Regions from separate parts of the Stenotrophomonas sp. YJH_SMC_16 genome, predicted to be linked through region 2. Evidence: predicted binding sites of a transcription regulator. Region 2 holds the regulator's gene; each other region holds the start of a gene.
What was found. Region 2 encodes FliA, which starts transcription of late flagellar genes. Its sites were predicted from a motif close to TAAAGTTTNNCNNNCNNNGGCCGATAA; they were not measured.
Positions count from the first base shown of each region.

Region 1: a site for FliA is predicted at 2,296-2,322, ahead of AC5P6E_RS20075 (methyl-accepting chemotaxis protein). Genes of this name have one in related genera too.
Region 3: a site for FliA is predicted at 4,012-4,038, ahead of AC5P6E_RS15095 (methyl-accepting chemotaxis protein). Genes of this name have one in related genera too.

Region 1 is NZ_JCAFRH010000013.1:14,028-21,603, forward strand. It holds gene AC5P6E_RS20070 (hypothetical protein) at 1-4, shown strand, start outside; gene AC5P6E_RS20075 (methyl-accepting chemotaxis protein) at 143-2,266, opposite strand; gene AC5P6E_RS20080 (L,D-transpeptidase family protein) at 2,502-3,461, shown strand; gene AC5P6E_RS20085 (M23 family metallopeptidase) at 3,466-4,116, shown strand; gene AC5P6E_RS20090 (hypothetical protein) at 4,052-4,714, opposite strand; gene AC5P6E_RS20095 (adenylosuccinate synthase) at 4,842-6,134, opposite strand; gene AC5P6E_RS20100 (DUF2065 domain-containing protein) at 6,408-6,593, opposite strand; gene hflC (protease modulator HflC) at 6,661-7,524, opposite strand; gene hflK (FtsH protease activity modulator HflK) at 7,521-7,576, opposite strand, start outside.
Region 2 is NZ_JCAFRH010000002.1:7,901-15,476, forward strand. It holds gene motD (flagellar motor protein MotD) at 1-277, opposite strand, end outside; gene AC5P6E_RS04780 (flagellar motor protein) at 279-1,019, opposite strand; gene AC5P6E_RS04785 (chemotaxis protein CheA) at 1,123-2,955, opposite strand; gene AC5P6E_RS04790 (protein phosphatase CheZ) at 2,958-3,563, opposite strand; gene cheY (chemotaxis response regulator CheY) at 3,563-3,955, opposite strand; gene AC5P6E_RS04800 (RNA polymerase sigma factor FliA) at 4,013-4,756, opposite strand; gene AC5P6E_RS04805 (MinD/ParA family ATP-binding protein) at 4,753-5,640, opposite strand; gene flhF (flagellar biosynthesis GTPase FlhF) at 5,627-7,255, opposite strand; gene flhA (flagellar biosynthesis protein FlhA) at 7,401-7,576, opposite strand, start outside.
Region 3 is NZ_JCAFRH010000006.1:200,504-208,079, reverse strand. It holds gene AC5P6E_RS15105 (ABC transporter permease) at 1-1,097, shown strand, start outside; gene AC5P6E_RS15100 (glycine zipper 2TM domain-containing protein) at 1,226-1,594, opposite strand; gene AC5P6E_RS15095 (methyl-accepting chemotaxis protein) at 1,761-3,980, opposite strand; gene AC5P6E_RS15090 (barstar family protein) at 4,263-4,655, shown strand; gene AC5P6E_RS15085 (glycosyltransferase) at 4,686-5,678, opposite strand; gene AC5P6E_RS15080 (O-antigen ligase family protein) at 5,678-6,955, opposite strand; gene mutS (DNA mismatch repair protein MutS) at 7,306-7,576, shown strand, end outside.

The DNA.
Region 1 (7,576 bases), on a different contig from region 2:
CTGAAGCGTCGGTCAGGGGGGGAGCGTCCTCATCCATGCGGCAACTTCGGCTGCGTCAGCACGGCCTTCAGCAGTAGACGGGCTCCTTCCAGCGAAATACGGCCGCTCAAGGCGGCCGTATTCCTGTCGCTGCACTGCCCGCTCAGGCTGCGCGACGGGGCACAGCAGAGACCGCCGCGCCTTCCACCTTGAATACCGCCACCGACGTGGTCAGCGCATGCGCCTGTTCTTCCAGCGCGCGGCTCGCCGCAGTGGCTTCTTCCACCAGGGCCGCGTTCTGCTGGGTCACCTGATCCATCTGCACCACCACCTGGTTGACCTGCTCGATGCCGGCGGCCTGTTCCTTGCTGGCCGCTGCGATGTCGCTCATCAGCTGGGTGGTGCGCGAGCTGGCCTGGGCCACGCGCGCGATCGCGGCCTCCGATTCAACGGTCACCGCCAGGCCACTCTTCACCTTGGCAGCGGCGTCTTCGATCAGCTCCTTGATTTCCTTGGCGGCGACACCGGCACGCTGCGCGAGCGTGCGCACTTCGCTGGCGACCACGGCAAAACCACGGCCCTGCTCGCCTGCGCGCGCAGCTTCCACTGCAGCATTCAACGCCAGGATGTTGGTCTGGAACGCGATGCCGTCGATCACCGTGGAGATCTCCGAGATGCGAGCCGACGACTGATCGATCTCGCCCATGACCGATGCCATCTGTGCCATCGCCTGCTCGGTCTCGCGCACCGCGGCACCGGCGGCATGCGCTTCGCTGTCGGCCTGACGTGCCAGCTCGGCGTTCTGGCGTACGGTGGAAGTCAGTTCCTCCATCGATGCGGCCGCTTCTTCCAGATTGGCGGCCTGCTGCTCGGTGCGGCGCGACAAGTCGTTGTTGCCGGCGGCCAGTTCCTGCGCCGCGTTGTTGATGCTGTCGGCAGCCACCTGGATGCCCCGCACGATGCCAGTCAGCTGCGCAGTGGTGGTGTTGGCGTCGTCGCGCATGCGGGCGAACACACCGTCGTACTCGCCATCCATGCGTGCGGTCAGGTCGCCGTGCGAGATCGCGCGCAGCACGTCGGAGACATCGGCAATGCTGGACTGCGAACTGGCCATCATGCCGTTGAGGTGCTCGACCATCGCCTTGAACTGGAACTGGAACGCAGTGGCATCGCCACGCATGCTGAAATCACCGGCACGCGCGGCGCGGGCCAGTTCATCGATCTGCGCGTTGATCGCCATCAGGCTCCGCTTCACCGCGGCCAGGGTGCGGGTCAGCGTGCCCTTCTCGCCCGGGTAGTCCGGCAGGTCGCGGCTGAGGTCACCGATGGCGTAACGCTGCATCACTTCAGCCATCAGCAGTTCCACCTGCACGTGCGATTCGACCAGGCTGTTGGTCGCCTGCACCATGCGGCCGAAATCGCCAGGGAACGCACTGGCGTCCATGCGATAGCGGATCGCGCCCGCCTCATGCTGTTCGGCCATCTGCAGCTGCGCGCCGATCGCCGCCTGCACGCTCTGCCGCACGCTGGCCATCGCCTCGCCAAGCTGGGTCAGCTCATCACGGCCACCCAGACGGAACTCCTGGTCCAGCTGGCCCTTGGACAGCCGTTCGGCCAGGTTCACCGCGCGGGCCAGCGGGCCGGTCAGGCTGCGGCCGATCATCACCGAGGCGCCGATGCCGACCAGCAGTGCGACGCCGCCCAGCACCAGCAGCTGCAGCAGGCTGCGCTCGCCCAGCCTGATCGCCTCGGCGGCTGCATCGCGGCTTTCCTTCTCTTCGAAGTCCACGCCGTCGGACAGCGCCTTGTTCCAGCCATTGGCCGCTTCCTGCACCGGGCCCAGGGTCAGCGCCACGGCGCCCGGGTAGTCGCCCTGCTCCATCAGTTCGCTGGTCTGCTTGTTGAGCGGGCGCGCGATGGCGCGCTTGGCCGCGATGGTTTCCGCGATGGCCTTGCCCTCCGCATCACCCGGCAGTGCCTGATAGGCGGTCCAGCTGGCCTCATAGCGCTTGACCAGATCGGCGATGCGCTGCTCGTCGCTGTCGCGCGCTTCGCCCTGGCGGATCAGCATTTCACGGCGCACCACCATCATCTGGTTGTTGGCATCGAGCATCTGCGACAGCAGGCGCACCTTGGCCACGCTGACGTCGACCACCTGCTGCATCGCGCGCTTCTGCACGACACTGGCGGTGGCGCCGGTGGCCACCACGGCGGCGACCAGCAGCAGCAACAGGCCAAAGCCCAGCCCAAGACGCCAGGCAACCCTGACATTCCTCAAGTAGTTCATCGGTACATCCAAAACGGGGGGATGCGCCCCTATCGGCCGTGCCACCGGCAATCTTGATCGGCAACACGCACGCGCGTCGGCAGCCGTTCACCTTGGTGAGGCCACGCGCCGCGCTTCTGCGGCAAGGTCCAACCGCCCGCCGGGACCGCACTGCTCATGCCGGCATCAGGTTGCTTTCACGGGGGCTGCGCAGCCTCTCCGGGCAGGGTGGAGCTGCCATCTGCCGGAGATCTCCATGCCCGTATGTCGCCCCGCCCTGCTCGCCCTGTCCTTGCTGATGTCCCCCGCCTTCGCGCAGGTGCCCCCGCCGGTCCAGCTGCCGGAGCCCATTGCCGAGAAGACCGGACCCGATACCGCGGCGCGCTCGCCGCTGCACGCCCAGGTGCTGCTGGATCGCGCCAATTTCTCCCCGGGCGAGATCGATGGTGAAGTCGGCAGCAACCAGCGTCTGGCCGTGGCCGGCTTCCAGGCGGCCCACGGCCTGACAGTGAGCGGAGAGCTGGACGATGCCACCTGGAAAGCACTGCAGGCCGATGCGACCACACCGCTTGCCAGTTACACGTTGACCGCCGAGGACGTGGCCGGCCCGTTCCAGCCGGTTCCGAAAGGGCCGGCCGCGCAGGCCAAGCTGAAGGCACTGGGCTACAGCAGCGTCGAGGAATCACTGGGCGAGCGTTTCCATGCTTCGCCGGCATTGCTGAAGGCGCTCAACCCCGGCGTCGATCTGGCCAAGGCCGGCAATCGCATCCAGGTGCCCAACATCGCACCGGGGGCGTTGCCGGAGGCGGCGAAGATCGTGGTCGACAAGTCCGATTCCACCCTGCAACTGCTGGATGTGCAGGGCAAGGTGATCGCGCAGGTGCCGGTGTCGTCCGGCAGCCAGCATGATCCGTTGCCGATCGGCGAATGGAAGATTCTCGGCGTGTATCGTGACCCGCCGTTCCACTACAACCCGAAACTGTTCTGGGATGCACGCAAGGGCGAGAAGAAGGTCACGCTGCCGCCCGGCCCGAACAACCCGGTCGGCAGGGTCTGGATCGATCTGTCCAAACCCCACTATGGCCTGCACGGAACGCCGGTGCCCGGCCATGTCGGCAAGACCGAATCGCATGGCTGCGTGCGCATGACCAACTGGGATGCGCTGCGCGTGGCCGATGCGGTGGATACCTCCGTCCCCGTGGTGATGCAGGAGTGAGCCGATGCGTCTTTCGCAGCTGATCGTGATCGGTGTAGTGCTGGGACTGGGGCTGGGCTGGTGGCTGCGCCGCGATGCCGCTGAAACTACGGCGGTGTCCACGCCTGCAACGCCGCTCACCGTGATGGCAACGCCGACGGCGGAAGCGGCTACACCACGCGCGTCGCTGCCGGCCAGCGTCGACGCAGCACCGGACGGTCTGCTGCTGCCGGTGCAAGGCGTACTTCCCTCGCAGTTGCGCGACACCTTCACCGATGCACGCAGCGAGGGCCGCGTGCACGATGCAATCGACATCATGGCCGATGCCGGGACGCCGGTACTCGCGGTGGCCGACGGCACGGTGGAGAAACTGTTCGACAGCAAGCGCGGTGGGCTGACCATCTACCAGTTCGAGCCCAGCGGACGCTGGTGCTACTACTACGCGCACCTGCAGCGCTATGCCGATGGCCTGAGCGAAAAGCAGGTGATCAAACGCGGGGATGTGATTGGTTATGTGGGCAGCACCGGTAATGCCAGCGCGCAGGCCCCGCACCTGCATTTCGAAGTACACGTACTGGGGCCGGAGAAGCAGTGGTGGAAGGGGGAATCGATCAACCCGTATCCGCTGCTGAAATCGGCTGCTTCGACGCCCGGCGCTGCCAGCGCCGCAAGGTGAACGTGAACACCGCCAAGGCAGCCCCCGGAATCAGCAGGAACAGCGCCGCCACCTTCCAGAAGAAGAACGGCCACAGCCAGACGTAGTCCAGGTCGGTCAGCTTCAGCAGGTCCAGTGGGGGCTGCAGCTCGATCACGGCCGCCCTGCCCGCCAGCGCCGGGTCCACCTCCAGTACGGTTACCCGCAGCCATGAGCGTCCGCGTGGCAATGCATCGCCGCGGCCATATCCAAAGTAGGACGCCATGAGCCCGCTGGACTCAACCGATGCCAGCCTGCGGTTGACACCCTGCCCGGCCACTCCCGAACGCTCTGCTGCGCGGAAGTCTCCATGATCGGTGGGAGTATCGATGCGCAGCAGCACTTCAGGGTCAGCCTCAATACCGTCTGCGGCATACAGCAGGCGCAGTCGCAGTTGGTCATCGATGAAGCGGTAGACCGTCACCTCAGCCGTCGCGCCGGGGCTCAGCAGCAGCGGCAGGGTCTGGGTGCGCGAGGCCAGATGGTTGGCGATGGCGCCGAGCGCCAGAACCGCGCAGGCGATGCCCCACAGGCTCCACAACACCCATAGGGTGATCCGCACCACGGTCTCGCCTTTCACGCTGACATCCTGGTCATCGCTTCGCTTCCTCGCCGGCACTGGCGACACAGTAACGAAAAAGCCCCGCGTTCGCGGGGCTTCTTCTTGCAGCGACGCCGGGTGTGGCCCAGCGCTACCGGTCACGTACTCAGGCGAACGGATCCTGCAGGACCATGGTGTGGTCGCGGTCCGGGCCAGTGGAGACGATGCTGATCGGGCAGCCGGCCAGCTCTTCCAGCGAACGCAGGTAGGCACGGGCGGCCGGCGGCAGGTCGTCCCAGTTGGTGATGCCGTGGGTGTTCTCGCTCCAACCCGGGAACTCCAGGTACACCGGGGTGCACTCTTCCCAGCCCTGCGCATCCAGCGGCGCGTACTCGGTGCGCTTGCCGTTGTATTCGTAGGCGATGCAGACCTTCAGCTTTTCCATGCCGTCCAGCACGTCCAGCTTGGTGATGCACAGGCCGCTGATGCCGTTGATGGCCACGGCGCGCTTCAGCGCGACGATGTCCATCCAGCCGCAACGACGCGGACGGCCGGTCGAGGCACCGTACTCGGCGCCGCGGTCACGGATGCCCTGGCCGACTTCGTCGTCCAGCTCGGTCGGGAACGGGCCACCACCGACACGGGTCGCGTAGGCCTTGGCGATGCCCAGCACGTAGTCGATCGAATCGGCGCCGACGCCGGAACCGGCCAGTGCACCGCCGACGGTGGTGTTGGAGCTGGTGACGTACGGGTAGGTGCCGTGGTCGATATCCAGCAGCGCACCCTGCGCACCTTCGAACAGCACGCGCTTACCCTGCTTGCGCAGGTCGTGCAGGATGCCGGCCACGTCGGACTTCATCGGCTGCACGTATTCGCCGAAGGCCAGCGCTTCGTCGAAGGTCTTCTGGAAATCGACCGCATCGGTGTTCAGATACTTGGTCAGCACGAAGTTGTGGTAATCCAGCGCAGTGCGCAGGAGTTCTTCCAGCTGCTTCGGGTAGTGCAGGTCGGCGATGCGGATGCCGCGGCGCGCCACCTTGTCTTCGTAGGCCGGGCCGATGCCACGGCCGGTGGTGCCGATCGCCTTGCCGCCGGCAGCGCGTTCGCGCGCCTGGTCCAGGGCGATGTGGTACGGCATGATCAGCGGCGCGGCCGGGGAGATCTTCAGGCGCGAACGCACTTCCACGCCGGAGGCTTCGAGCTCGGCGATTTCCTTCTGCAGCGCGGCCGGCGAGATCACCACGCCGTTGCCGATCAGGCACAGCGCGTCGTCACGCAGGATGCCCGACGGGATCAGGTGCAGGACGGTCTTCTTACCGTTGATGACCAGAGTGTGGCCGGCGTTGTGGCCGCCCTGGAAGCGCACGACGGCGCCGATTTCCTCAGTGAGCAGATCGACGATCTTGCCCTTGCCTTCATCGCCCCACTGGGCACCAAGCACTACGACAGACTGACCCATGACGGGCTCCTCATATGTTGCGGCCATCGGGGCCGCGGACGGGTAAACCGTGGCGGGGCTGGCCAGCACCTGGAGGGCGGCTCCAAACGGGGAGCAGCCGGCGATGGAAGGCCCAGACACGGAAAAAGCCGAACGGGGAGGCCCGTCCGGCTTTTGTGCATTATCCGGGTTTCCGGGGTCGGGTGCCACCTTTCCGACGGGCGGCTTTACCCACCGGTCAGGGGCCCGAAACGGGGTCAGATCCCTTTCCTCCGGAAAGGGATCTGACCCCTGCTAATGCCGCACCCACCACAGCAGGCTCAGGCCGGCCAGCAGCACCAGCCCGCCAAAGCTGCGCAGGGCCGGGCTGGGCAGGTCCAGCAGGCGCTCGGCCATGCGCTTCCAGGCGAACGGGGCGACGAACAGGAACAGGCCTTCCAGCACCGCCACCAGGCAGACGGCAGCGAACAGATCTTTCATGGGGGACTCCGGAAAAAGCACGGGGCCCGGCATTCAGCCGGGCCCCGTGGGGTAATGCCCTGCGACCTCAGCGGTCGTTCTTCAGGTACTGCAGGAACGGGTCGTTCTTGTCCAGCACGATCACGCCGTTGCCGTCGGTCATGGAGCCACGGTAGGCCTCCAGGCTGCGGTAGAACGCGTAGAACGAGGGATCGGCCGAGCCGGCCTTGCCGTAGATACGGGCGGCATCGGCATCGCCTTCACCACGCAGGCGCTGGGCATCACGCTCAGCCTCGGCGATCAGCACGGTGCTGTCACGGTCGGCCTGGGCGCGGATTGTCAGCGACTGCTCCTCGCCTTCGGCGCGCAGCTTGGCGGCTTCCTGCTTGCGCTGGGCGCGCATGCGCTCGTACACGTCGTTGATCACCTGGCTGTCGGTCGGCAGGTCCACCTGCTTGATGCGCAGGTCGATCATCTGCATGCCGAGGCCGGCCACCGCTTCGTTGATCCCCTTCAGCTGCTCGGCGATCAGCTCGCTGCGGTCGCCGGAAACCAGCTGCTGCAGCGTGCGCGAGTTGATCTGGTTGCGCAGCGAGTCGGTGATGATCGGTGCCAGGCGGGCATTGGCGATGCGCGGATCGCCGCCGGTGGCACGGAAGTAGTCGCCCACGTTGGAGATGTAGCCGATGGCGAAGAAGTCGACGCTGACGTCCTTCTGCTCGGCGGTGAAGTAGCGCGCCGGCGCGGTGTCGAGCACCTGGAAGCGGCGGTCGAAGACCTTCACCGTTTCCACCACCGGCACCTTGAAGTGCAGGCCCGGCTTGATGTCCGAACGCACCACCTTGCCCAGGTTCAGGACCATGGCGGTCTGGTCCTCACGGACCACGTACACCGAGCCGAGCAGGCCCAGCACCACCGCCACGATCACGGCGATCCAGATAGGACTCTTCATCGGCTGCCCTCCTCACGGCCGCTCGGTCGCCCGGTCGGGCGGCCCACCGGCC
Region 2 (7,576 bases):
AGGGTCCGATCTTGGTGCCGGACTTGATCACCGAGGGGCTGTCCCAGCCGCCACCCTGCACCTGCTTGTTACCCACCTGCACCGGATTGATGGTGCGCGGTGCGCCACCGAAGGCATCGGTCAGCGCGTCGGCCATGATCCGATACTTGCCCTCGTTGACCGAGGAAATCGCGTACATGACCACGAAGAAGGCCAGCAACAGCGTCATCAGGTCGGCATAGGGAATCGCCCATGCTTCGTGGTTGGCGTGCTCTTCGTGGTGCTTGCGGCGGGCCATGTCAGTGCAGGAAGCCGGAGAGGTTGGTTTCGATGTTGCGCGGGTTCTCGCCCTGGGCGATCGAGATCAGGCCTTCGATGACCATTTCGCGATCGCGGGTGTTGTGCGAGATCACACTCTTGAGCTTGGCGGCCACCGGCAGGAACAGCAGGTTGGCCGAGGCGATGCCGTAGATGGTGGCGGTGAACGCTGCGGCGATGCCGTGGCCGAGCTTGCTCGGGTCGGCCAGGTTCTTCATCACCGCGATCAGGCCGAGCACGGCGCCGATGATACCGAGGGTCGGTGCGTAGATGCCCATCGCTTCAAAGACCTTGGCGCCGGCCTGGTCCTGATGCTCCTGGCTGCCCAGTTCGATTTCCAGCATGTGCCGCATCGATTCGGGTTCAACGCCATCGACCAGCAGCTGCAGGCCCTTGCGCAGGAACGGGTCCTGCTGCGCTTCCACCTGCGATTCCAGGCCCAGCAGGCCCTGGCGGCGGGCGATGTTGCTCCACTCGACGATCTGCTGGATCAGTTCGCGGCGATCGCTGTGCGGTGGGCGCACGACCCAGCGCACGATCTTGAACGCATGCTTGAACACTGCCGGCGAGGTATGCAGCAAAATCGCGGCGACGGTGCCGACGATGACGATCACGAACGCGGCAGGCGACCACAACGACGCCAGGCCGGCGCCCTTGAGGATGCTGCCACCGACCAGCGAGGCCAGGGCGAGAAAGAGTCCAATGAGGCTGAGTCTATCCATGGTTCCGGTATCGGCGTGTATGAATGGGACTTGAGACACCGGTAGATCGCGTACAGACGGTAGTCACAGTTTTTCGGGTTGCCGGGCATGGCCCTGGCGGGGTTCATCGCAGCCCGTCCACATCCAGGATCAAGGCCATGCGACCATCGCCGATCAAGGTTGCACCGGCATAACCGCGCAGGCCGCGCAGGGCTTTCGGCAGCGGCTTGATGACCACTTCTTCGCGCCCGCGCACCTGGTCCACGACCAGCCCGAAGCGCGCTTCGCCGGCCTGCAGCACCACGATGGTCAGCAGGGGCGAGGCGGCGGGCGTCACATCCAGCCACTGGCGCAGATCGACCAGCGGCAGGGTGTGGGAGCGCCGATCGAGCACGGCACGGCCATCGAACCAGCCCAGCGACGTGCGCGGTGCGTGCAGCACTTCCATCACGCGCGCCAGCGGTAGCGCGTAGACGTCCTCACCGGCCTGAACCAGCAGGGTCGGCAGGATCGCCAGGGTCAGCGGCACGCGGATCAGGAAGCGGCTGCCACGGCCCAGCTCCGACTGGATCTGGATCTGGCCGCTCAGTTCGCGGATGCGTGACTGCACCACGTCCATGCCGACGCCGCGGCCGGAGATGTCGGTGACCTGCTGCTTGGTCGAGAAGCCGGGCAGGAACACCAGGTGCAGGCATTCCTCGCTGCTCAGGCGCGCGGCCGCTTCCGGATCGATCAGGCCCTTCTCGCGTGCCTTGGCACGCAGCTTTTCGGGGTCGATGCCGGCGCCATCGTCCTGCACCTCGATGCTGACGTAGTCACCTTCCTGCTGCGCCGACAGCCGCACGTGGCCCATCCGCGGCTTGCCCTGCGCCTCGCGCAGGTCGGGCATTTCCACGCCATGGTCGATGGCGTTGCGGACCAGGTGCACCAGCGGGTCGGCCAGCGCTTCGACCAGGTTGCGGTCGAGCTCGGTCTCGGCGCCGATCAGTTCCAGGTCCACTTCCTTCTTCAGCGAGCGGGCGACGTCGCGGGCCACCTTGGGGAAGCGGGAGAAGACCTTGCCCACCGGCTGCATGCGGGTACGCATCACCGCCGACTGCAGGCGGGCCGTGGCGATGTCCAGGGTGGACACGGCGCGGTCCAATTCTTCATCGCGCAGGCGTGCACGCAGGGTCTTGAGCCGATTGCGTGACAGCACCAGTTCGCCGATCAGGTTGACGATCGCGTCCAGGCGCTTGGTGTCTACGCGTACGGTATGTTCGGCCTCGGCCAACGGCTTGGCGGCCGGCTTTGCCACCGGTGCCGGTGCGGCGACCGGGCGCGGGGCTGCAGCCGGCGCCGGTGCCATGGCGGCAGCAGGCTTGGTGCCCGGTGCAGCGCCACCGTGCAGCTGGTCGAGCAGGGCTTCGAACTCGTCTTCGCTGATCAGTCCGTCGTCGGCCTTCTTCGCCGGTGCGACCGCGGTCGGCGCGTTGCCACCATGCAGCTGGTCGAGCAGGGCCTCGAATTCGTCGTCGGTGATCAGGTCGCTGCCACCCGCGGCGGGTGCTGCTGCGGCGGCGGGTGCCGCCACGGCACCGCCGTGTACGTCGAACTGGGCGATCAGGTCCGGCGGTGCATAGCCCGGCTCGGTGCCGGAGGAAACTGCATCCAGCATCGACTGCAGGTAGTCCAGCGATTGCTGGGCCGCGTCGAAGTGATGGGCCTGCAGCACCGCCTGGCCGGCACGCGCGGCGCCCAGCGCTTCTTCAGCGGCATGGCACAGCTCGACCATGGCGGTGACGCCGAGGAATCCGGCGCCGCCCTTGAGCGTGTGATAGCCGCGGAACACCGCGTTGAGCTGATCGCTGTCCTGCGGTGCCTGCTCCAGCGACACCAGCTGTTCGCCGAGGCGATCCAGGATTTCCTGTGCCTCGATGATGAAATCGGCAGTGATGTCGTCGGATACCGCGCTCATGCTTACAGCCCCAGATCCGACAACAGGTCGTCGGCGTCGTTCTGCGAGACCGCGTGGCGGTCCAGTCCCTTCAGTGCCGGCCCGGCCAGTTCCGGGTCGGTGCGATGCTGTTCCGGTGGCAGGCCGAGTGCGCCGAAGCCTTCGTGCACGCGGCGGACGATGCCCACCACGCGACGGATGATCTGCCCGGTCAGGTCCTGGTAGCTCTGGGTCAGGGCGATCTCGGTCAGGTTGTGGCGGATGCGCTCGAGCTGCGCGTCCTGGCCCGGCTGCAGGCCTTCGGCGCGCAGCTGTTCGGTCAGGCTGCGGCATTCCTCGGCCAGGTCCAGGGTGCGGTGCGTGGCCTGCTCGGTCATCGCCACCACGTGGTCCAGGCGCGCGCAGGCATCGTCCAGTTCCCCGGCTTCGCTCGGCACGGTCGGCAGTTCACCCAGCGCCTGCCCCAGTTCGCGGGCCAGCCGCGAGAGCCCACTCATCATCGGCTGCGTGCGCAGCGCGACCAGTCCGTCGATGCGCTGCCGCCAGGCGGCTTCGTCACCGGACTCGAGTGCGTCCAGGGCCTCCTGCAGGCGCAGGGCGAGGGCGCTCTTGTCGACCGTGGTATCCATCAGGCGCTGGCCGCCAGGCGTTCGAAGATCTTGCCGAGCTTCTCTTCCAGCGTCTGCGCGGTGAACGGCTTGATGATGTAGCCGTTCACGCCGCTCTGGGCGGCTTCGATGATCTGTTCACGCTTGGCTTCTGCGGTGACCATCAGCACCGGCAGGGTCTTCAGCTTGGCATCGGCACGGATCGCCTTGAGCAGCTCGATGCCGGTCATCACCGGCATGTTCCAGTCGGTGACCACGAAATCGAACGGCTGGCTCTGCAGCAGCGACAGCGCGGCATGCCCGTCCTCGGCTTCGGCGGTATTGGTGAAGCCCAGATCGCCCAGCAGGTTCTTGACGATTCGACGCATGGTCGAGAAGTCGTCGACGATCAGGATGCGCATGTTCTTGTTCAAAGCAGAATTCCTTTGTTGTTCATTCCGGACGGCCGGGGGCAGCCGCCTCGGGGATGTTCATTCTTCGAGGCCGGCGTCGGCGGCCTCGAACAGCTTCAGCCGGCCACGCAGGCGCAGTACCGCCTGGCCGTGGATCTGGCAGACCCGCGACTCGCTCACGCCGAGCACCGCGCCGATCTCCTTCAGGTTCAGTTCCTGCTCGTAGTACAGCGAGAGCACCAGCTGTTCGCGCTCGGGCAGGTGGCCGATGGCCTTGCCCAGCTCGCGGCCGAACTCGCCGCGCTCCAGCACCTGCTGCGGGGTCGGGCCGCCCTGGGCCACGGTGTCCAGCTCGCCCTGGTCCTCGATGCGCGATTCAAGACTCAGCACCTGGCCACGGGCAGCGTCTTCCATCAGCCGCAGGTACTCGGGCAATGGCATCTCCATCGCGGCGGCCACTTCGGTGGCGCTGGCGGCACGGCCACTGCTCTGTTCCAGGCGGCGGATGGTGGCGGCGGCATCACGTGCACGGCGGTGCACCGAGCGCGGCACCCAGTCGCCACGGCGGATCTCATCGATCATCGAACCGCGGATGCGGATCGAGGCATAGGTCTCGAACGAAGCCCCCTGGTCGGCGTCATAGCTGCGCGAGGCTTCGATCAGTCCCATCATGCCGGCCTGGATCAGGTCGTCGACCTCGACGCTCGCCGGCAGGCGTGCGGCCAGGTGGTGGGCGATGCGCCGCACCAGGTCCGAATGCTGGGCGATGACCTCGTTGGCCGCCGTGCGCTGGACTTCCCGGTACTGGGCTGCGCCTTTCATGCGGCCACCCCGCGCTGCTTGAGAATACGCTCGAGGAAGAACTCAACGCCGCCGCGCGGTTCGGTCGGCGCCTGCCAGCGTGCGGTACGGCGGGCAATCTCGGTGATCGCCAACGCGGCCGGGCTGGACGGGTAGGCCTTTACCACTGGCTGCTGGCGCTGCACCGACAGGCGCAGCCAATCATCCTGCGGCACACAGCCCAGATAGTTCAGCGAGACATCGGCGAGGAATTTCTCGCAGACCCGGGTCAGCTTTTCGTACAGCACGCGGCCCTCGTTGGGGTCGCGCACCATGTTGGCCACCACCTGGATGCGGTCCACGCCGCGCTCGCGCGACAGCACCTTGATCAGCGCATAGGCGTCGGTGATCGAGGCCGGCTCGTCACAGACCACCACCACGGTGTCCTGCGCGGCCTGGCAGAAGGTCAGCACGCCATCGGTGATGCCGGCGGCGGTGTCCACCACCATGATGTCCAGTTCGCGTTCCAGTTCGGAGAACACGTTGACCAGGCCGACGTGCTCGGCCGGGGCCAGCTCGGCCATGTGCCGGCGACCGGACGCGGCCGGGACCACCAGCACGCCGTTCGGGCCTTCGACGATGACGTCATCCAGCGTGCAGCGGCCGGCGACCAGGTCGGCCAGGGTAAAGGTGGGGTTCAGGCCCAGGATCACGTCGATGTTGGCAAGGCCAAGGTCGGCGTCCAGCAGCAGCGTGCGCTTGCCCATGCCAGCCAGCGCCACGGCCAGGTTGGCCGAAACGTTGGTCTTGCCCACGCCGCCCTTGCCGCCAGTGACGGCAATGGTGCGCACAGGGCCGAGCGGCTCGCTGCGGGTGGCCGACAGCGGGAAGGTCTTGGTCAGCTTGGCGTACTCACGCGACGGCATGGTTCAACTCCGGGTTGCAGGGCATATCGGCCGCGCGGCGCAAATCTTCAAGGCGAAGTACGAGATTGGCCGCACTGGCCCGGTGCAGGTCCTCCGGAACGTCCTGGCCATCGGTCACCCAGGTGATCGGCAGGGCATGGTCCACGGCCACCGACAGGGCGTTGCCGAAGCGGCCGGTCTCGTCCAGCTTGCTCAGCACCAGACCCTGCAGGTTGGCGGCGCCGAAGCGGCGGACCACCTCGTCCATGTCGCCGAAGCTGGTATTGGCCGGCAGCACCAGCAGGGTGCGCACCTGGCGGGCGGCACGCAGCCACTGCAGCTGGGCGGCCAGCGCGCGGTCGCGCGGGCCCAGGCCGGCGGTGTCGATCAGCACCAGCTTGTAGTCCTTCAGGCGTTCCAGCAGCTGGTCCAGGTCGGTGCCACTGTTGGCCTCGTGCACCGCGATGCCGAGCTGGCGGCCGTAACCGTACAGCTGCTCGCGGGCACCGATGCGGGTGGTGTCGGTGGTGACCAGGGCCACATCACGCGGCGCGTGCTTCTCGGCGAAGCGCGAGGCCAGCTTGGCGATGGTGGTGGTCTTGCCGGCGCCGGTCGGGCCAACCAGGGCGATCACGCCGCCTTCTTCCAGCGGGTCGACCGGGGCGATCGGCAGCTTGCGCGAAATCAACCCCAGCATCAGGCCGCGGCCACGGTGGGCTTCGGTCTCCAGCGGGATCTGCATGGCCACGTCGCGGGCCAGGCCGGCGTCGAAACCGTACTCGTCCATCAGGTCCAGCGCGGTGGCGCGCACCGGGCAGCCACGCAGGCGCTCGTCGGTGAAGCGGTTCATCTCGCGCTCGATCACCTGGCGCATGCCGGCCACTTCCTGGCGCAGCTGGCGGATCTCGGCGTCGTCCTGGGCGACCACGGTCAGCACCGGGGCCGGGGCGAGGGTGGGCTCCGGCGAGGTTTCGATGACGGCGTCGGCCACTGCCGGTTCGCTGGCGGCGATCTCCGGCTGTGCTTCGGTCGGAGCCGCGCCCGGCAGCGGCGGCGGCTGCACGGCGGGGGCCGCGCTTTCGTGATGCATCTCGTGCGGCGGGTCGACCTGGAAGCGGGCACGGTTGGCTGGCGCGCTGGCGGCCGGTGCCGATGCCGGTGCAACGATGGCCTCGGCGAACGGGGCGAAGATCTGTTCGGGCAGCGCCGGTTCGTTGACGGCAGCGCGGGCCAGGGTCGCGGCGAAGCCGGTGCTGCCGCGGGTCGGCACGATCTCGTCGGCGCTGTCCAGGGTACGGCCGGTGGCACCGACCGCGGCGCGGGCGAGGGCGGCCACGGCCGAGGTGGTCGCGGCAACCGGTTCCGGAGCGGGGGTGTTGCTGCGACGGCGGGTGACTGCGGCAATGACGGCATCGGCGGCGGTGCGCGGCTTGGGTGCCGGCGGCGGTGCCACGTCACGGCGCGAGGCTTCCAGTGCACGCTGCACGGCGCTCTCGTCATAGTTCGCGGCGGCGACGATCTCGATGCCTTCCTCGATCCGGCGGTTGGACAGGATCACGGCGTCAGGACCATGTTCCTTGCGCACCAGGTTCATGGCCGAGCGCATGTCGGCGGCGACGAATCGTTTGATTTTCATGCTGTGGTCACGGGACGAAGACGGCGGGGTGGCGGTCGGAGAACTCGGGTGGTCGGTGGTCTGCACGGTGCGGGTTCCCCTTGGTGTCTGTCTGTTGCGTTGGTTCGAAAGTGGTGTCTGTTTTCTGGCGCATCGGTGGGCGGCGTCAGCTGATCGTTCCGACCAGCTTCAGTCGCTTGTCCTCCGGCACCTCGCTGTAGGCCAGGACCGACAGCGACGGGACGCTGTGGCGGACCAGGCGCGCCAGCGCGGCGCGCACCGGGCCCGGTACCAGCACGACCGCCGGCTCGTTTCGCGCTTCCTGCTTGCTGACACATTCGG
Region 3 (7,576 bases), on a different contig from region 2:
CCCTGATGGCGGTCCTGTGCGATCGCTACGCGATCGTGGTGATGGTCGGCGCGGTGATCCTGTACTCGTTCTTCTACCCGGCCGCGTACCGCCACCAGGTGGCCGGCAACCTGCCGGTGCTGGTGGTGGACGAAGACCACAGCGCGACCAGCCGCGCGCTGCTGCGAAAGCTCGATGCACTCCGCGTTGCACGCGTGGTCGGGCAACCGGCCGACATCGACAGTGCACGCCAGCAGCTGGAAGCCGGCCACGCCGAGGGCATCGTACTGATCCCGGCCAACCTGGAACGCGACATCCTGCGCGGCCATCCGGCCAAGCTGGTGCTGCTCGGCAACGGCGCCTACCTGGGCCGTGCCAGCTGGGTGCTGGGCAGCGTGGCCGATGCACTGGGCGCGTTCGGGCGTGAGGCGGTAGTCGGCCAGGCGGCCTTCATGGGCGCACCGCAGGCACCGCCGGTCACCCTGGTGCAGCGCCCGCTGTACAACACGCAGGAAGGCTATGGCAGCGCCATCGTGCCCGGCGTGGCCGAGCTGATCGTTCACCAGACCCTGTTGATGGGCATCGGCGTGCTGCTCGGTGGCCGCCGACTCGCGCTGGGCCGGCGCCTGCGCTTCGACCTGCCAACGCTGGCGGGCATGGCATTGGGCTTCAGCCTGATCGGCCTGTTCGGTCTGTTCTGGTACGCCGGCTTCACCGCGTGGGTGCAGGACTATCCGCGCGGCGGCAATCCACTGGGCCAGTTGTTGGGCGGCACGCTGTTCATCGCCGCCACGGTGGCGTTCGGCCTGTTCGTCGGCAGCTTCTTCCGCACCCGCGAACGCGCCTTCCAGTACATCATCGCCACCTCGATCCCACTGTTTTTCCTGGCCAACCTGTCGTGGCCGGCGGTGATGACGCCGCAACCGCTGGTCTGGCTGGCGCAGCTGCTGCCGACCACCTCGGGCATCAACCTGATGGTGCGCCTGAACCAGATGGACGCCCGCCCGGCTGAAGTCGGCCACGAACTGATCACTCTCACCGTCCTGCTGCTGCTCTACGGCAGCCTCGCCGCCTGGCGCCTCCTCGAAAAAAAGGGGACGAAGGGGATTGAGTCGTAAACGGCAAGACTGGGGAATTGCGACTTAATCCCCTCCGTCCCCTTTTTCCCCTAACGACGAACGCCGGCGCGGGGCCGGCGTTCGAGTACTGCGGTGTGGAAGGGGAAACGGGGTACGGCTGCGAGCGATCAGCGGTAGACGCGTTCGCAGCGGCGTTCAACCACGCGGTCGCCGTTCTTCTGCTGGCTGTTGCCCTGGATCTGGCGGCCGGCCGCACCACCGGCCACGGCACCGGCCACGGTGGCCAGCTTCTTGCCGTTGCCACCGCCCACCTGGTTGCCCAGCAGGCCACCAATCACAGCGCCAGTGGCGGTACCGGCGATGCGGTTGGGATCGCGCGAATTACGCTGCACTTCCACGTTCTTGCAGACCACGCGGCTGCCGTCATTGAACTTGCGTCCCTCATCGCGCGGCCCATAGGTCTGCGCGCCGGCCACCGACGAAGCCGCCAGCAGGGTGCCCAGCACAAGCAATCGGGTCGAGGTCTTCATGGCCATCTCCTGAGTTCCGGTATGGCACCAGTGTCCTCCCGCGGTTGGCAACCGGAAGTGAAATGCGCGTGTCCGCCACTTCATCGGCCATCGCACGTTCAGGAAGAAAATCCGCGCCCATCGCGACCAGCCGTCGCGATGGGCGCCGTCTCCCTGCCGGCATTGCCCTCTGCTAGAACTCTTCCCAACCACCCGCATTGGCGGCCAGCGTCGGCTCAAGCCGCGGCGACAGCACCGCAGGCCGGCGTACCGGCGCAACCGATGCCGCCACGGCTGCCAGCGCCGGGCGTACTGCGGCGGCGGTCACCGCCCCCGTGCGGAACACCGACACGGCTTCGGCCAGCAGGTTCGCCTGCTCCTCCATCGAGCGCGCTGCGGCACTGGCTTCTTCGACCAGCGCGGCATTCTGCTGGGTGGTCTCATCCATCTGCACCACCGCCTGGTTGACCTGTTCGATGCCCGAGCTCTGCTCCTGGGAGGCAGCAGAGATATCGGCCATGATGTCGGTCACGCGCTGCACCGAGGCCACGATCTCGCCCATCGTGGTGCCGGCCTGGCGGACCAGCGCCGAGCCATCGGCGACCTTGCCGACCGAATCCTCGATCAGGCCCTTGATCTCCTTGGCCGCGCCCGCCGAGCGCTGCGCCAGCGTACGCACTTCGCTGGCCACCACGGCAAAGCCCCTGCCCTGTTCCCCGGCACGCGCAGCTTCGACCGCCGCGTTCAGCGCGAGGATATTGGTCTGGAAGGCGATGCCATCGATGACCGAGATGATCTCGGCGATCTTCTTCGACGCGGCTTCGATGGCCGACATCGTGGTGACCACCTGCCCGACCACTTCACCGCCCTGCGAGGCAACACCATGCGCGCCGATGGCCAGCTGGTTGGCCTGGCGTGCGTGCTCGGCGTTCTGCTTCACGGTAGAGGTCAGTTCCTCCATCGACGCTGCCGTTTCTTCCAGGTTCGCCGCCTGCTGTTCGGTACGCCGCGACAGGTCGGTGTTGCCCGAGGCGATCTCGCCCGCTGCCAGGTTGATGCTGGAAGCACTGGCCTGGATACGGCCCACGATCTGCTTGAGCTGATCGACGGTGGCGTTGCAGTCATCACGCATGCGCGCGAACACGCCGTGGAAATCCCCCTGCATGCGCACGGTCAGGTCGCCGCGCGAGATGGCCTGCAGCAGGGTCGAGACCTGCACCAGGTTCTCGTCGGTGGTCTGCATCAGGCGATTGAGCCCTGCCACCATGTCGCGGAAATCGTAGGCGAAGCGATCTTCATCACCGCGCAGGCTGAAGTCGCCTGCCGCGGCCGCTGTCGCCAGCCGGCGGATCTCGCTGTTGATCGCCGACAGGCTGGACTTGGTTTCGTCCATCGCCTGGGTGATCGCCGCCTTCTCGCCGGGCAGCGGGTCCATGTCCACCGACAGATCGCCGCGTGCGTAGTGCTTCATCACCTCGATCAGCCGGTTCTGTACCTGCACGTGCGATCCAACCAGCGCATTGGTCTCATGCACCATGCGCCCGTAGTCGCCGGGGAATGCGCTCTCGTCCATGCGGTAGCTGAGGCTGCCGGCATCGTGCTGGCGTGCCAGCTCGCCCTGCGCCGCCATCACCGACTGCAGCTGTGCCTGCATGCGCTGCATCGACTTCAGCAGCTGGGTCAGCTCGTCGTTGCCGGTGGCGTCGATGCTGCTGTCCAGGCGGCCACTGGCGATGCCGTCGGCCAGCTTCACCGCGCCTTCCAGCGGACGGGTCAGGCTGCGGGTGATCGCCCAGGCCGCCAACGTGCCCAGCAGCAGGCTCAGTGCCCCGAACGCGATCGACAGCGTGCCGGTCCACGATTCGGTTGCGCGGTACTCTTCGCGGCTGCGTTCGGTCAGTGTTTCCTGGTGGCGCAGCAGGGCCGAGATGGATTCATTCCAGGCCGTTGCCAGACCGTGCTCGGCCAGCAGCTCCTTCGCTGCCCCATCAAAATCCCCCACCTTCATGCGCTCATGCAGTTGCTGGGTTGATGCATCGGTGGCCTTTCGTGCCGCCTCGATGCGCGCGACCAGGGTATCGCCGGTGGCGTCACGCGGAATCTTGATGTACTTGGCCCAGATACCGTCATAGGTCCGCGACAACTCCTGGGCACGCTGGTAATCCCTGTCGAACTCATCACCCCGCTTGATCACCATCAGGCGGCGATGCATCAGCACCGCGTTGTTGGTATCAAGCATGTCATTCAACAAACGCATCTTGACCATGTTAACGTCCACCACTTTCTCGAACTGGGCGGATTTCAGCTGATTCCCATACAGCACCAGGCCAACGATGGCCATGATGAACAGCAGCAGCAGACCGAAGCCGGCGCCAAGCCGGGATCCCACACGGAGATTACGTAAGGCAAGCATCTCAATTCCCTTGATCGTGGCCGTACGTTCGATGGCGGCGCAGCGAAGGGAAACTTTACGAGACTTTATATATGGACCGATCCAAATATATGGAACTGTGCAGGCAGTCAGAAAACAAGGCGGCAGATAATGGCGCCATATCATTATTGAATACCGCTGACACGCCAGCGCCCGATGAAAATCACGCAGGTTTAACACCATAATCATGCCAGCTCCATCCGAAGCGGCCCTGGATTATCTGCGCCGGACACAACCGCCGCCCGGGAGGGCTACAGTCTGCAGATGACACGGATCCTGCACATCGAAGGCGCGTCCATCAACGACATCGCCAGCCTCTACGTGGAAATCAATCGCGTGTTCATGGCCGACGAAGACTGGCAACTGGGCGCAAGCCTGGATGCGCTTGATGACCTGCTTCACGGCGGCTACGGCGCTCTCGCAGGCCATGCCACCGCCACGGTGGTGTGGCGTGACATCGCCCACAGCCGCGATGCACTGGGCCGCGAGGCCACGCGCACCTGGCTGCAGTCGAAACTCGCTCAGGGCGGCAGGTTCAACGGTCCGGCCATCCACGCTCAGTTGACGGCACTGGCGCTTGGCCAGGGACAGACCTACTTCGAGATCGTCATGGAGATCTTCGGCAGCCATCCGCAGATCACCCTGGTGCCTGGCTGAGCGGGCTGCAGCGACCAGCCCCACATCTGCTCAGAGCTTGGCCAGGGCCTCGCCCAGACGGCGCGGGAACGCCACCTCGCTGGCCAGGTGCCATGCGCGTGCATTGGCGCCCAGCCGGGTCCACTCGGACTCATCCATCGCCAGCGCGCGCTCGACGGCCTGTTCCAGCGCCTTCTCATCCACATGCCAGGTCCTGGACAGATGGCAGGGCTCGCCCTCGTGCGCGGCAACCAGGATGCCTCGGCTGTCGTCGATCATCTGATTCATCGGCGCGCCGTCGCAGGTGATCACCACCGCCCCGCAGCTCATCGCTTCCACCAGGTAATGGCCCCAGCCTTCGGTCTGCGACAGGCACAGGTGGAACGCATGTTCGTTCTGCAGGCGCTGCACCTCCTGGTCGAGCAGCCGCTCGCGGACGATCCTCAGGTTCGCGGCACCGCCCTCATCTTCGTCCGAAGGGCCGCCGCGCAGGATGGTCAGCAAAGGCCATTCGGGGTGCCGTTTCCAGACATTGACGAGTGCAGCCGTCCCCTTCATGCGGCTGGTACCGGCCGCATGCAGGAAGCTGCGCGGCCTGCGCGGCACCGCCGGGTCGTAGCGGTCACGGCTGCAGAAACCGACCTCCAGTGCGCGCATGCCCAGCGCGTTGAAGATGCGCGTGGCTTCTTCGGTCTTGGTCAGCAACGCATCGAACCGCGGCAGGATCCGCAGGCTGCGTGCGGACACCCATTCCGGATTCGGGATCAACAGATTGACGTTGGCCAGTCCGAAGCTCGCCGGCCGGACATGTTCCAGCGAGATGTTGATGTCGAACCGGGCCGGCGTGCGCCCCAGGCTCAGCCACGAGGCCAGCAGCCTGCGCAGGCGCATGCCGCGGAGTTTCCAGGCACCACCATTGCGCACCGCGTCCAGGCGGCTGACCGTCACCGTGTGCCCGAGCTGCTGCAACGAGCGCTCGATCACCTGGATGTCATGGGACAGGCCACGCTGGTTGTCGGCAGCCAGCAGATGGATATGCGCCATCAGGAGGGACTCCCTTGCCGGCGCAGGTCACGCGCCGGCAAGGCGGTCGCCAGCATGAAACCCAGCACCAGGTAGAAATAGAACGAATGCGGCATCGCCCGATAGAACACGTTGTCCGTGAACGCCGAAAGTGCATAGACGATGACCACGGCAAGTCCGGCGGTGGCGATCATCGCGGTGATGTCGTCGGCGTGGCCGAGACGTCGCACGAAATGGATGCCGGGCAGGATGAAGAGCAGCAGCATGATCAGCAGCAACGGCACGCCACCGGTCACCGCCGCTTCCAGGTACTCGTTGTGCGGGTGGTTGTAGCGGAAGATCGACTCGGACACCTCGCCGCGGGCGATGCCCTCACGTGCATAGGTACCGAACTGGTTCAGGCCCACCCCCGCCACGGGATGCTCGGCGAAGGCGTCGACCGCCACACCCCACATGGCGATGCGCTCGCGGACCGAGCCGACCTCGTTTTCCTGGTTGAAACCGGAGATCTCGCCACTGACCTCACCGAAGCGCTGGATCACCTCATGGTTCAGCACCGAGGTGGCGCCGACCACGCCAATGACCAGGGCACCGACGAAGGCCAGTGCCCCCCGCCAGCGCCGGGTGCGCCGGACGTGCACCGCAATCACCATCAGCATGGCGGGAATGAACGCCAGGATCGGCCCGCGGCTCTGCGCCAGGATCGAACCATAGACGCCGACGGCGATGGCCACGCCGTGCAGCCAGCGTTCGGCCGGATGGACATTGGGCTGGATCAACCGGATGACCGAGAACAGCGCCATGCACAGCGTCACCATGGTGAACTCGATGGCGGTCCATTCGCCGCCACTGAAACCGTGCGCGCGTTCAAGGCCCATCACGTGGTGCTGCACGATGCACGACCCGCCGAAGACCAGGGTGGACAGGGCGAAGATCTTCCAGATCAGGCGCCAGTCCAGCGCAGTGGCGAACACCGCAGCGGTGCCCAGGTAGAGCAGTGTCTGTGCCGGAAGGTCCAGTTCGTTCCAGCGCAGCCCGTGCCAGAGGATGCTGTAGAAGGCATAGGCCAGGCGCAGGAAGCAGACGATCACGATGAACCGGGCGATGCGGTAGCGCAGGCGGACATCGGGCTGGCGGCGGATCAGAACCACGCCGGTAACCAGCAGGGCCAGCAGCAGCACCGCCTTCAGCAAGGTGTAGGGTGCGGAGCCGGCAAGCGGAACGATGGCGACCAGGATGCTCAGCAGGACGGTACGCCAGGTGTAACGAGGTTCGGCGGCCATGCAGGCTGCAGTCATGCTTGTTCTTTCCATCAACGCCCGCCCGGGGTGAGTCGCCCCGGTTTCCATGGAGGCCGCTTGGCGGAAATCGCCGGGGCTGACACTACCGTGGGGCCCCGTGGAAATCAACCAAACCGCAGGTGTACGGGGGCCTGCGTTGGCGTACGGACAGTCGCGGGCAACCGCCCTTGTCTCTGGGCTTCCGGTCGGGATCATCGACCGCCCCAGGTCGCTACACTAACGATCTCTCCGGCCATGCCTGCGCGTGGCCACGCCCCGACGCCCTGCCAAGACGCGAAACGCCCCAAGTGACTGATACAAAAGACAACACCAGCAACGCCAAGGCGTCCAAGGACCACACCCCGCTGATGAAGCAGTTCTTCGCGGCCAAGTCCGATTACCCGGACCTGCTGCTGTTCTTCCGCATGGGTGACTTCTACGAACTGTTCTATGACGACGCCCGCAAGGCGGCGCGCCTGCTCGACATCACCCTGACCCAGCGCGGCAGCTCCGGGGGCGCACCGATCCCGATGGCCGGCGTGCCGGTACATGCCTATGAAGGCTACCTGGCGCGGCTGGTGGCACTGGGCGAGTCGGTGGCGATCTGCGAACAGATCGGCGACCCGGCGCTGGCCAAGG